Regions from separate parts of the Cupriavidus sp. GW822-FHT03E04 genome, predicted to be linked through region 1. Evidence: predicted binding sites of a transcription regulator. Region 1 holds the regulator's gene; the other holds the start of a gene.
What was found. Region 1 encodes FNR, which switches genes on or off when oxygen is low (the NO sensors DNR and NnrR bind a similar motif). Its sites were predicted from a motif close to TTGATNNNNATCAA; they were not measured.
Positions count from the first base shown of each region.

Region 2: the regulator FNR is predicted to act here: its motif matches at 3,541-3,554, upstream of AC1RQC_RS21920 (TraR/DksA family transcriptional regulator).

Region 1 is NZ_JBXANI010000013.1:245,560-251,412, forward strand. It holds gene ccoP (cytochrome-c oxidase, cbb3-type subunit III) at 1-271, shown strand, start outside; gene ccoG (cytochrome c oxidase accessory protein CcoG) at 327-1,826, shown strand; gene AC1RQC_RS20785 (membrane protein) at 1,894-2,112, shown strand; gene AC1RQC_RS20790 (hypothetical protein) at 2,115-2,360, shown strand; gene fnr (fumarate/nitrate reduction transcriptional regulator Fnr) at 2,447-3,172, opposite strand; gene AC1RQC_RS20800 (sulfite exporter TauE/SafE family protein) at 3,471-4,235, shown strand; gene AC1RQC_RS20805 (hypothetical protein) at 4,259-4,699, opposite strand; gene scpB (SMC-Scp complex subunit ScpB) at 4,826-5,853, shown strand, end outside.
Region 2 is NZ_JBXANI010000014.1:217,670-223,522, reverse strand. It holds gene AC1RQC_RS21935 (bifunctional acetate--CoA ligase family protein/GNAT family N-acetyltransferase) at 1-1,515, shown strand, start outside; gene AC1RQC_RS21930 (phosphoribosyltransferase) at 1,617-2,279, opposite strand; gene AC1RQC_RS21925 (BCAM0308 family protein) at 2,401-2,904, opposite strand; gene AC1RQC_RS21920 (TraR/DksA family transcriptional regulator) at 2,988-3,368, opposite strand; gene AC1RQC_RS21915 (universal stress protein) at 3,645-4,475, opposite strand; gene AC1RQC_RS21910 (zinc-dependent alcohol dehydrogenase family protein) at 4,673-5,680, shown strand.

The DNA of each region.
Region 1 (5,853 bases):
GCGCGGCGAGAGCACGTTCAAGTCCACCTGCGCGGCCTGCCATGGCTCCACCGGCAAGGGCAACCAGGCGCTTGGCGCGCCTAACCTGTCGGACCGCGTGTGGCTGTACGGCAGCTCGGAGGCGAACATCGTCGACGCCATCCTGAAGGGCCACAACAACCATATGCCGGCGCACGAGGAAATCCTCACGCCGGAGCGTATCCGCATGTTGACGGCCTATGTCTGGGGCCTGTCCAACACCGGCGGCGCAGGCGAGGGGGCGAAGCAATGAGCCACTGCGCTTATGCTTGTCAGCCGGGCCCGCACCGCGGCGGGGGTGTTCGCCCATGAACGCCCCCGGACCGGAGCCGCTTGAAAGGAACGGGGCCGCGTGGGCGCCGCTGCGAGCGCCCACGCCTGATTCGGCGGACGCGGAAACGTCGGACGAGACCCTGTACGAAGTCCGCCGCAAGATCTATCCGCGCTCGGTGTCGGGTGCGTTCTCGAGCTGGCGGGTCTGGATGGTGGTCCTGACCCAGCTGTTCTTCTATGGCATGCCCTGGCTGCAGTGGAATGGCCGCCAGGCCATGTTGTTCGATCTCGGCGCGCGCAAGTTCTATATCTTTGGCCTGGTGCTGTGGCCCCAGGACGTGATCTACCTTGCCGTGCTGCTGGTGATCTCCGCGGTGTCGCTGTTTCTCTTCACGGCGATCGCGGGGCGGCTGTTTTGCGGCTACGCTTGTCCGCAGACGGTGTACACCGAGATCTTCATGTGGATCGAGCGGCATGTGGAAGGCGACCGCTTTGCCCGCATCCGCCTGGACGGCGATCCTTGGAGCGTGCGCAAGCTGCGCCTGAAGGCCACCAAGCACACGCTCTGGATCGTGATCGCGCTATGGACGGGCTTTACCTTCGTCGGCTATTTCTCGCCCATTCGCACGCTCGGCGCGCAGGTGCTGAGCCTCTCGCTGGGTCCGTGGCAGACGTTCTGGATGCTGTTTTACTCGTTTGCCACCTGGGGCAACGCCGGCTTCATGCGCGAGCAGGTCTGCAAGTACATGTGCCCGTATGCGCGCTTCCAGAGCGTGATGGTGGATCGCGACACCTATGTGGTCACCTATGACGTGGGCCGCGGCGAGCCGCGCGGCAGCCGCTCGCGCAAGGCGGACCACAAGGCCGCCGGGCTGGGCTCGTGCGTGAATTGCAGCATCTGCGTGCAGGTCTGTCCTACTGGCATCGATATCCGCGATGGCCTGCAATACGACTGCATTGGCTGCGGCGCCTGTATCGACGCCTGCAACCAGGTCATGGACAAGATGGCTTACCCGCGCGGGCTGATCCGCTATACGTCCGAGAACGCCATGCGCAGCGCGCTCTCCGAGACCGTGGCGCGCAAGCGCCTGGTGCGGCCGCGCACGGTGATCTACTCGGTGATCTGGCTGGCGCTGGTAGCCGGCTTCATGGCCTCGCTGGCCATGCGCACGCCGCTCAAGGTCGATATCATCCGCGACCGCGGCGCGCTGGGGCGGGAAGTGGAAGGGCGCTGGATCGAGAACGTGTACCGGCTGCAGCTGATCAACACGACCGAGGCGCCAATGCGCGTCGCCGTCAGCGCGGGCAGCGATGAGCTCAAGGGCCTGGCCGTGGAATATGATCACGCTGCCGGCAACCTGGAGCCCACGTCCAATCGCCTGATTCCCATCCGGGTGCGCGTGCCTATCGAGTCCGCGGCGCAGGGCACGCACAAGATCGAGGTCACAGTGACCGCGGTGCCCGACGAGGGCGCGGGGAGCCATGGCGCGGAGATTCGACAGAGCACCAGCTTTATCGTGCCGCGCAATCTATGAGGCGGCAGAGACGCTGGTTGCACCAATCCGTACGCAACATACGCGATCTAGATCTAGAGGAGGCCAGATGACGCAGCAAAGTAATCCCTGGTGGAAGGAGCCATGGCCGTGGCTGCTGATGAGTGGGCCGTTCGTGGCCATGGTGGCCTGCGGGGTCACGATCTGGCTGGCCATGACCCATCCGGATCCGCCCATTGAGGAAGGGGTGGCGCGCCACGGACTGGTGGTTGAGAAGGCGGGCAGCGCGGCACGCCAGGCAGCGCCGGTCGCGGCGCAAGCGAGGTGATCATGAGGCTACGCTGGCTGATGTGGGTGCTGTGGCCCGCTTTCCTGGTCGCCGGGCTGACGACCGCGCTGGTATTCTCCATGGTCGATCCCGGCGACCTGCGCTTCTTCGGCCAGCCGGTCGAGGCATCGCGGGAGGCGGTCTACACCGTGGGTTTCCTGATCGCGTGGGTGCTGTGCGCGCTGTCGAGCGGCTTGACGCTGTACACCATGCCCACGCGGCTGGCGGACACGGACGAGCTGGAGTGATTGCGATGCGCGCCTTGCCGGTTCAGGCCAGCAGGCGCGGCATCGCGGCGAGCCGCCGCGGGCGAGGGCGGCGCGCGACGTGCAGGTCAGCAGGACTTGTTGACGATCTGCTTGATCCCCACCATGTCGACCAGCTTGACGTGGCGCTGGCGGATCTGGATCAGGCCGGCTTCCGCAAAGCGCGAGAACAGGCGGCTGACGGTTTCGAGCTTGAGCCCCAGGTAGCTGCCGATTTCCTCGCGGCTCATGCGCAGCACGAACTCGGAGGCCGAATAGCCGCGCGCGGACAAGCGCTCGGACAGGTTGATCAGGAAAGCGGCAAGCCGCTCCTCGGCGCGCATCGATCCGAGCGTGATCAACATGACCTGGTCCTGCGAGATCTCCTTGCTCATCAGGCGCATGAACTGATGCTGCAGCGACGGCAGGACGTTGGACAGCGTCTGGAGATCGCCAAAGCGTACCACGCAGACTTCGGTATCTTCCAGCGCGGTGGCGTCCGACGCATGCTGCATCTCGCCAAGGCCGTCGAGGCCGACGACTTCGCCGGGAAGGTGGAAGCCCGTGATCTGCGAGCGGCCGTCTTCCATTGTCAGGTGGGTCTTGAGCGTGCCGAAGCGGATCGCGTAGACGGCGGTGAGAGGATCGCCGAGGCGGTACAGGGTTTCGCCCTTGCGTACGCGCACCCGGTCCTGGACCAGCGTATCCATCTTTTCGAGGTCCTGCTGCGACATGCCGACGGGCAGGCAGAGCTGGCCGAGCGAGCAAGTGGAGCAGCGGGGCGACATCTCGGTAATGGGAATGGTGGTGAGCAATTGGGGCCTGTCGGTTTAGCGCAGTCAGTCAAGCGCGATGTGGCGGGCGCATTGAGTTGAGAGCTTGACGTTGAGAGTCGTCGGTTGGAAGCGCTATCCACATCGGCCTGGCGCGCGGGTCTTGCGGCAGTGCGCTATCTGTGCAGCGCGGCTTGCCGTGCCCGTCGTCATGTTGTGCGAGCGCGCTGGTGTGCGCGGGCGCAAGGCCTCATGTTGATAGCGCCTCTTGGAGCTGCGGGGGCGCGTTCGCCGCATTTTACCGCGCCAGACGTTGCGATTGTGTGATTGGGAGGAGAAGTTGACCATAGGCGTGCTTATCAGCGTATTTACCTTGGCTTTGCTGGGCGGCGTGCACTGCGCCGCCATGTGCGGCGGGATCGCGCTGGCGGCGGAGCAGGGCGGCGTTGCGCGCGTGCCTGCCACGGTGCTCCGGCGTCCCGGCCATTGGTTGCTGGAACTGCTTGTCATGCATGCCGGGCGGCTGAGCATGTATGCGGTGCTGGGAGGCTTGCTGGGCGCCCTTGGCGCCGGCGTCTGGAAGACGCAGTACCTGCCGCTGCAGCGCTGGCTGTTCGGGGTCGGCAGTGTAATGCTGGTGCTGTCGGGCTTGTGGATGTTGCGCGGGCGCACCATGGGTACGGGTTGGCTGGAGCGGCTCGCCGCCCGGGGCGCGGGTGGCTTGCTGCGCGGCCTTGGTGCCGTCGGGGCGCGCTTGCCGGCTGTGGCCCGGGCGTATGGGCAGGGCCGGTTGCTGCGCCGCTACGGCATGGGGCTAGCCTGGGGGCTGGTCCCGTGCGGCATGGTGTACGGTGCTCTTGCCATGGCGTTGCTGGCCGGCAATGCCCCGTCGGGCGCGCTGGTGATGGCCGTGTTTGGCCTGGGCACCCTGCCGAACCTGCTGGTGATCTCGGGCCTGTCCGGCTATCTCAGGCAGCTTTCGCGGCGCCCGGCGTTGCGGGCTGGCGCTGGGCTTGCGGTGGTGGCCTTTGGCTTGGCCGGGGTGGCGCGCGCGCTGCTTTTGCCTGAGACGCTTGCCGCGCATGGATTCTGCCTGGTCTTCTGAAGCGCTGCTTCGTGGTGTATCTGTCACTTCTTCGCTGAGGTAGCTGTGCGAATCGGTTGCAGGTTTGCCAGGGAATGCCATACAATCGCAAGAACAGCGATATCGCGCACGTATTTCATCGTGGCATCGTCAGGTAGCATCCGCTGCTCAGGGATGCATGCCAGGAACACCCAGGCAGGCATCAGCGCCAGGGACCGTTCCCCATCCGCCGTCCGGTTCAAAAGATTCGGTTCAAAAGACCAGCTACGGCAGGGCGGGGTGAAATAGGCCAGCAGGCCCGATATCCGTATTTTCTTGCACCCGGCGCGTTCGATGATAAACGCCGCGCCGGACAGGTCCGCCACATCAGGGGGAAGGCGCGACGCAAGGGCTCCGTCGACTGGCAGATAATGCCGGTGGCCGGGCGATCTCCTGCCGGTCAGGTCCGGCACCCGATGCAATAAAAGAAGGCGCACGGCTGGCATGCATCAAGCATGCGGTTGGCTGCGCGGCCAGATGGCGGTGGCAATCCCTACCGCTGAACCCGCAATCTCCAGTGCGCCCGGGATCAACCGGGGCGCAGGTGCAAAGACAGGCTGCACGCAATCAACATGAATACCCAAGAGGCGAAGATCGTCCTCGAGACCGCGCTGATCTGCGCGCAGGAACCCTTGCGCGTCAATGACTTGCGCCGGCTGTTTGCCGACGACGTCGGTGCCGACACCATTCGTGTGCTGCTCGAAGAGCTGCGCCGCGACTGGGAGCAACGCGGCGTGGAACTCGTGGCACTGGCCAGTGGCTGGCGTTTCCAGAGCCGCCCTGTCATGCGTGAATACCTGGATCGGCTGAATCCTGAAAAGCCGCCCAAGTACTCCCGCGCCGTGATGGAGACGCTGGCGATCATTGCCTACCGGCAACCGGTCACGCGGGGCGATATCGAGGAAATCCGTGGTGTCGCGGTCAGCACCGAAGTCGTGAAGAAGCTCGAGGACCGCAGCTGGATCGAGGTGATCGGCCACCGTGACGTGCCCGGGCGGCCTGCGCTTTATGCCACCACCAAGAACTTCCTTGATGACCTTGGCCTGCGCACGCTCGATGAATTGCCGCCGCTGGAGGACATCCAGGCCCAGGCGCAGGTCGCGCTGCTGAATCAGGAGCCGATTGACTTCGAGGCGCTGGGCAAGGTGCCGGCGGATAGCGACGAAGAGGCATTCGCGGAACCTGGCGCTGATCAGGCCGGCGCTGCCGCGCTGGTTGCGGCGGATGCCGGAGAGGGTGAACCGACCTCTTCCGGCGTGGTTGCCCACGACGGTCTTGCGGCCGGCGCCATGGATGGCATCGCCGATTTGGTGGATGCGTTTGAAAGGAAGGAGGCCTTGGCGCAAGCGGAAGCCGGGTTCACACCCGCGCCCGAGGCCGAGGCGGAAGTGCCGGCGACGCCCGGGCCAGGCAGTGAGCCAGGGAGCGAGCCGGTGTCCGCCGAGCCCGCCGGCGCGCTGTCTGGCGACATAGCCGCGGAGCAAGCCGTCGAAGACGGTGAAACAAATGAGCAAACGGACACGCCCGCCAACGGTTACCACGTACAAGTGGCCTCCGGCGAGCAGGCGTCCGAAGTCCCGGGGGCGTCCACGACGAATCC
Region 2 (5,853 bases), on a different contig from region 1:
ACTGCGCCGGCCACACCGTCGACGGTATCGCGCCCCGTCTTCACAAGCTGGCTCGGCGGCGACTCGGTGACCCGCGCCCGCCAGATCTGCCGGCATGCGGGCCTTCCCACCTACGACACGCCGGAACAGGCCGTGCGCGGCTTCCTGCAGACCGTGGCCTACCGCCACAACCAGGAACTGCTGATGGAGACGCCGCCATCGGTTCCGGCCGGCGCCGAGCCCGACAGCGAACGTGCGCGACAGTGCATCCGCGACGCGCTCACCACCGGCCGTTCGATGCTGACTGAGCCCGAAGCCCGCACGGTCCTGACCGCCTATGGCATCCCTGTGGTGGAGACCCGGACCGCTGCCAACATCGATGCCGCCGTCGCCGCTGCCGAAGGCGTCGGCTTTCCGGTTGTCGCCAAGATTCTGTCGCGGGACATTACGCACAAGTCCGATGTCGGTGGCGTGGCGCTGGACCTGCAGTCTGCCGGCCAGGTGCGGCAGGCCCTGGAGCAAATGGAAGCCCGCATTCGCAGCGAACGGCCCGGGGCGCGCCTGGATGGCTTCACGGTCCAGCGCATGATCAGCCGGCCGGGTGCTTTCGAATTGATCCTGGGCGCGACCACCGATCCGGTGTTTGGCCCTGTGGTGCTGTTTGGACACGGGGGTACCGCCGCCGAGTGCATCGCCGACCGTGCCATCGCCCTGCCGCCGCTGAATGTCAACCTGGCAAGGGATCTTGTCGCCCGCACGCGCGTTGCGAAGCTGCTTGCAGGCTATCGGGACCAGCCGCCGATCTGCCATGACGCCCTATACCAGGTCCTGATCCGGCTGTCGCAACTGCTATGCGACCTGCCGGAAATCACCGAACTCGATATCAATCCGCTGCTGGCCGACGGCGCGGGCGTGCTGGCCCTGGACACGCGCATCGGCGTGGCGGCGGCTACGCAGCCAGGCGCCGCCCGCCTTGCCATCCGGCCCTATCCCAAGGAACTGGAGGAGACCGTGGCGTGGCACGGCGCACCGTTGCTATTGCGCCCGGTGCATCCCGAAGACGAGCCCGCCTACCAGGCCTTCTTTGCCGCCATGACCCCGGATGACATCCGCATGCGCTTCTTCTGCATGATCCGCCAGCCGCCGCACAGCCAGCTCGCACGCATGACCCAGATCGATTACGCCCGTGAGATGGCATTCGTCGCCGTCGGCGCGGCAATCGGCGAGCAGCCGGCCATCCTGGGCGAAGTGCGGGCCGTAGCCGACCCCGACAACCTGCGCGCTGAGTTCGCCGTGGCGGTGCGCTCCGATTGCAAGCGCCAGGGCATCGGCAGCCTGCTGCTGGGCAAGATGGTGGCCTACTGCCGCGCACGCGGCACGCGGGAGCTGGTCGGGACCACGCTGGCAACCAACAGGGCGATGCTCAGGCTCGCCGAAAGCAGCGGTATCCACGTTCTGCGCACTGGCCAGCCTGCCAGCGACGGCGTGGAACTCCGCCTCTTGCTGACGGGGTCGAACTCAGGCAATGGGCCATGACATTGCGCTAGCCGCCCGCCTTTCCCTAACTGGCCAGGCTGCCAGAGGCTGGCAGCAGCCGGAAAAGACCAAAAGCACCGCCTCCAGAACGCCCACCCCTACTACCGTCCCGCCAAACGCCCCACCCCGTGCTGCCCCGGATCGCCCTCCAGGCAAGCCACCACTTCCTCATCCTCAACCTGCGGAAACTCCCGATAATGCTCACCGACAGCGGAAAAATTGGCCGGCGATCGCAGGCAGACCACCTCGTCCGCGTAACGCCGCACCTCGGCGAGCGAAGCCGGCGCGGCCACGGGCACAGCGCATACCAGCCGGGCAGGATGCTGCTGCCGCACGGCATGCAATGCGGCAATCATGGTGGCGCCCGTGGCAAGCCCATCGTCCACCACGATCACCGTGCGCCCGTCCAGCGCACGCGCGGCGCGCCCCGGCGTGTATTGCTTGCGGCGGCGGCGCAGCAATGCAAGCTGTTCGTTGCGCTCCTGGTTGAGATAGCTGGAGTCGGCGCCAACTCGTGCCGCGTAGGGCGTCACGTAGACCCAGCCGCTTTCATCGACCGCGCCGACCGCCATCTCGCGGTCGAATGGCGCCCCTAGCTTCCTGACCAGGACCACGTCCAGTTCGCCGCCGAGCCGGTCGGCGAGTATCTTGCCCATCGGCACGCCACCCCGTGGAATGGCCAGCACAAGGGGATGGGCGTCGCCGTACCCGGAGAGCGCTTCGGCTAGCCGCTCGGCGGCCTCGTTCCTGTCCTGGAAAGTCATGACATCACCTTTTGCCGGTGAGGGACCAGCTAGCTGGCTAGCCGGCTAGCGACTTCCATCGACGCCGTAAGGCGAGGTGTCTGTCAGACTGGACGGCCCCCAATGCGCGCCATGACGGTCCTCAAGCGCGGTGCCAATGAACATAGAGGGTCTCGTCGGCGTCGGGATAGTCGATTTCCAGCTTGCCACGATACGCATGATGCACGGCAGAGCCGATATCGCGTGCCAGGTGAAAGCCCGTGGTCGTGATGGTGATGCGATCCTCCTGAGTCTGCGTCGCCATGATGCGCTCCATCGGATGACTCTCTCTCATCAGGGCTTCGCGGTGCCGCACCAGCCCGAGAATCTCATCCCGGTGCTCCCGCTGGAACGCCCCATCCAGCGTCAACTGCGCCGCGGGCACATGGTCGGCGATGCGGTGGCAGGCCGGGCACATCAGCGCCTTGGCGCCGGGCGGCACGGCCCGCCATTGCCAACGTCCTTTCAGGAGGACCGCGTGGCAAGCGGGACAGGAAGCGATGGCGGGCGCCTGCTCCGGCTGCTTGTAGGCATCGTGGATGGGATCCTGGGGAAGCCGGTCCCAACGGGCCGGCCTGACCTGGCTCGAACGCTCACGGACTTTCATGTCTGGCTCCTGAAATCGAATCGGGCAGCGCCCACGCGGCCTGCCTGCAGTATTGCGGACTCACCTGGCGAGCCCGCCCATGCTCATCGCATACCGCTCGGCGCCCCGAACATGTGCTCGTGCTTGCGCTGGCACGGGGTGCAGCGTTTGGCCGTGGGATACGCTTGCAGGCGCGGATAAGGAATGGGCTCGCCGCAGTCCACGCACACGCCGTAGCTGAGCCTGGCGATCCGCTTGCGCGCCACCGCTATGTCGGCCAGTTCCATGCGGTAGTGTTCGGCCACGGCATCGTCCATGCGCTCCTCGGTGCCATGCTCAGCGAGATCCGCGTCGTCGCTCGCTTCGCGCTCGGCGGACACAGTACGGGAAACGGCTGCGGCGTCCATCTGGCCACGGATTCTCTGCTCTCTGCTGTCCAGCAAGGCGACGAGGCTGGAGAGCTGCTCTTTCGTTAAATCGGACATCGTCGACTCCCGGGCGCGGCAAGGTGGATCCACATCCATGATGCGATGACATCGGGCAGGCCGCTTGCGCCAGATCAAGTGATGGGCCGCCGGCACGAAGTGCCTGCGGCGTGGCGCGCTGAACCCTCGTTCCGCTTCAAGCTTCAATATAGGTGGGTGGTTGCCGGTTAGCATGATCTGCGTCAATCTCACTTCCGGCCATGCGCGGAGCCGGCCGCAGCCATGGTGCGCGCGGGCGCGGATATCGCGCCCGCGCCATGCCGGCAGTTGATGTGACTAGTGTGACATCAGGACGGGCACCGTCATGGTGTCCAGCAAAGCCCTGGTGACGCCACCCAGTACCAACTCGCGCAGGCGGCCGCGCCCGTAGGCGCCCATCACCACCAGATCGGCGCCAAAATCCGCCGCGCGCGAGAGCAAGGTTTCCCCGATGGCGATGTCCGATCCTTCCTGGCAGTGTTCAAACTCTGCCTGGACGCCATGGCTTGCCAACGCGGCCATGGCATGGCCCGGCAGGCTCGCATCGGGCCGCGCGCCGGTACCTTGCGCGCAAAGCACCTTGGCCTGCCCGCCGCAGATCAAGGGCATGGCGTCGTGCAAGGCGCGCGTGGCCTCGCGTCCGCCGTTCCAAGCCACCATGACACGTGCGCCGGGGACAGCGAACTGGCCTGCGAATGGAATGACAAGAACCGGCCTGCCACCGTCGAGGATGAGGGTTTCCAGGAACTGGGTCGCGACAAAGCTGTCTGGGTCGGCCGGATCGTATTGCCCGGCAACCACAAGGTCGGCCTCGCGCACTTCGCGCAGCGCCATCATCAACGGATCGCCATCCACTGCCCGCCACTCGGTTTCGATCCCCAGGTCCTGCGTTGCCGCCAGGAAGCGCCGGTGCACCGCCTCGCGCGCCTCACTGCGCCGCTGGCGGTCCTCGTTGATATAGGTCGCGGCACCCTCCATCAGGTAAAACCAGGCGACATCCGGCATAAAGCCGGCAAACAGCCCGATCAGCCGGGCATGGCGTGCCACGGCGAGCCGGGCAGCGATTTCAAGCCGGTCCAGCGCGCGTGGGCTGGTGTCCAGGTGGACCATGATGCTGGCGTATTCCATAACATTCCTGTGCGGTTTAGGTTTGGGTTTGGGAGCCTGAATCCAGTCTAGGAAGCGTTTGGACGTGGCTATTGACTCAGGTCAAGCCGATACCTTCTGCACAGGGGCTGGCGCCTCGCGTACGCCATGGATACGGATCAAGCGGCAACCGTCAGCGTGACCTAGGCTAAATGCTGGGCACCGCCGAGGACGTCACCATGCACGAGACGATGCGCGCCATGATTTTCGACGGCACCGGGCCGGCCTTGCGCCTGGCGCGCGTCCCCGTGCCAGACCCCGGCCCAGGCGAAGTGCGTATCGCGGTGAGCACCTGCGGCGTCTGCCGCACCGACCTGCACATTGTCGACGGCGAACTCGCGCACCCGAAAGCCGCCCTCATTCCCGGACACGAAATCGTTGGCAGGGTCGAGTCCTGTGGCGCAGGCGTGACGGGCCTTGCCCCGGGCGACCGGGTCGGCGTGCCGTGGCTCGGGCAGACCTGCGGGCACTGCGGCTATTGCGCGGCGCGTCGCGAAAACCTGTGCGATACGCCGCAGTTCACCGGCTATACGCGCGACGGCGGCTACGCCGAGTACGTAGTGGCCGACAGCCGCTTTTGCTTCCCCATCCCGGAGCACTACGACGACGAGCATGCGGCGCCCTTGCTGTGTGCGGGCCTGATTGGCTACCGCACGCTGCGCATGGCGGGGGACGCCCGCAAGGTCCGGTCTATCGGCATTTACGGATTTGGCGCCGCGGCCCACCTGGTGACGCAGATCGCCGTCGCCCAGCAGCGCGAGATCTTTGCCTTCACGCGCCCCGGCGACACCGCCGCCTGCCAGTTCGCGCGTGACACCGGGGCGTGCTGGGCCGGTCCAAGCGACCAGCCCGCACCGCAGCCGCTCGATGCCGCGCTGATCTTCGCGCCGGTGGGTGCGCTGGTGCCGATGGCGCTGCAAGCCGTCGCCAAGGGCGGCACCGTGGTTTGCGGTGGCATCCACATGAGCGATATTCCGGCCTTCCCCTATCGCCTGCTCTGGGAGGAGCGGTCGATCGTGTCGGTGGCCAACCTCACGCGCGACGACGGGCTGGAACTGATGCGGATCGCCCAGGCCACGCCGCTGCGCACCACCACCACGGTCTATCCGCTGGAGCAGGCCAATGCCGCGCTGGCCGACCTGCGCGCGGGCCGCCTGGCCGGCGCGGCGGTACTGCGCATCGCTTAATCGCCTAATTAGAACTCCCCCTCCAAAAAGTGCCCCCTTCGGCACCAACTTGCGCTAGATCAAGTCCACGCCCCACCCCGCCGGATAGCATTGGACCCTACGCCGTCGCCCCGCGGATCAAGGTCTGTCTTTGTCGTCTCCCCTTCCCCCCTTTGCCCGACACCCTGAACCCC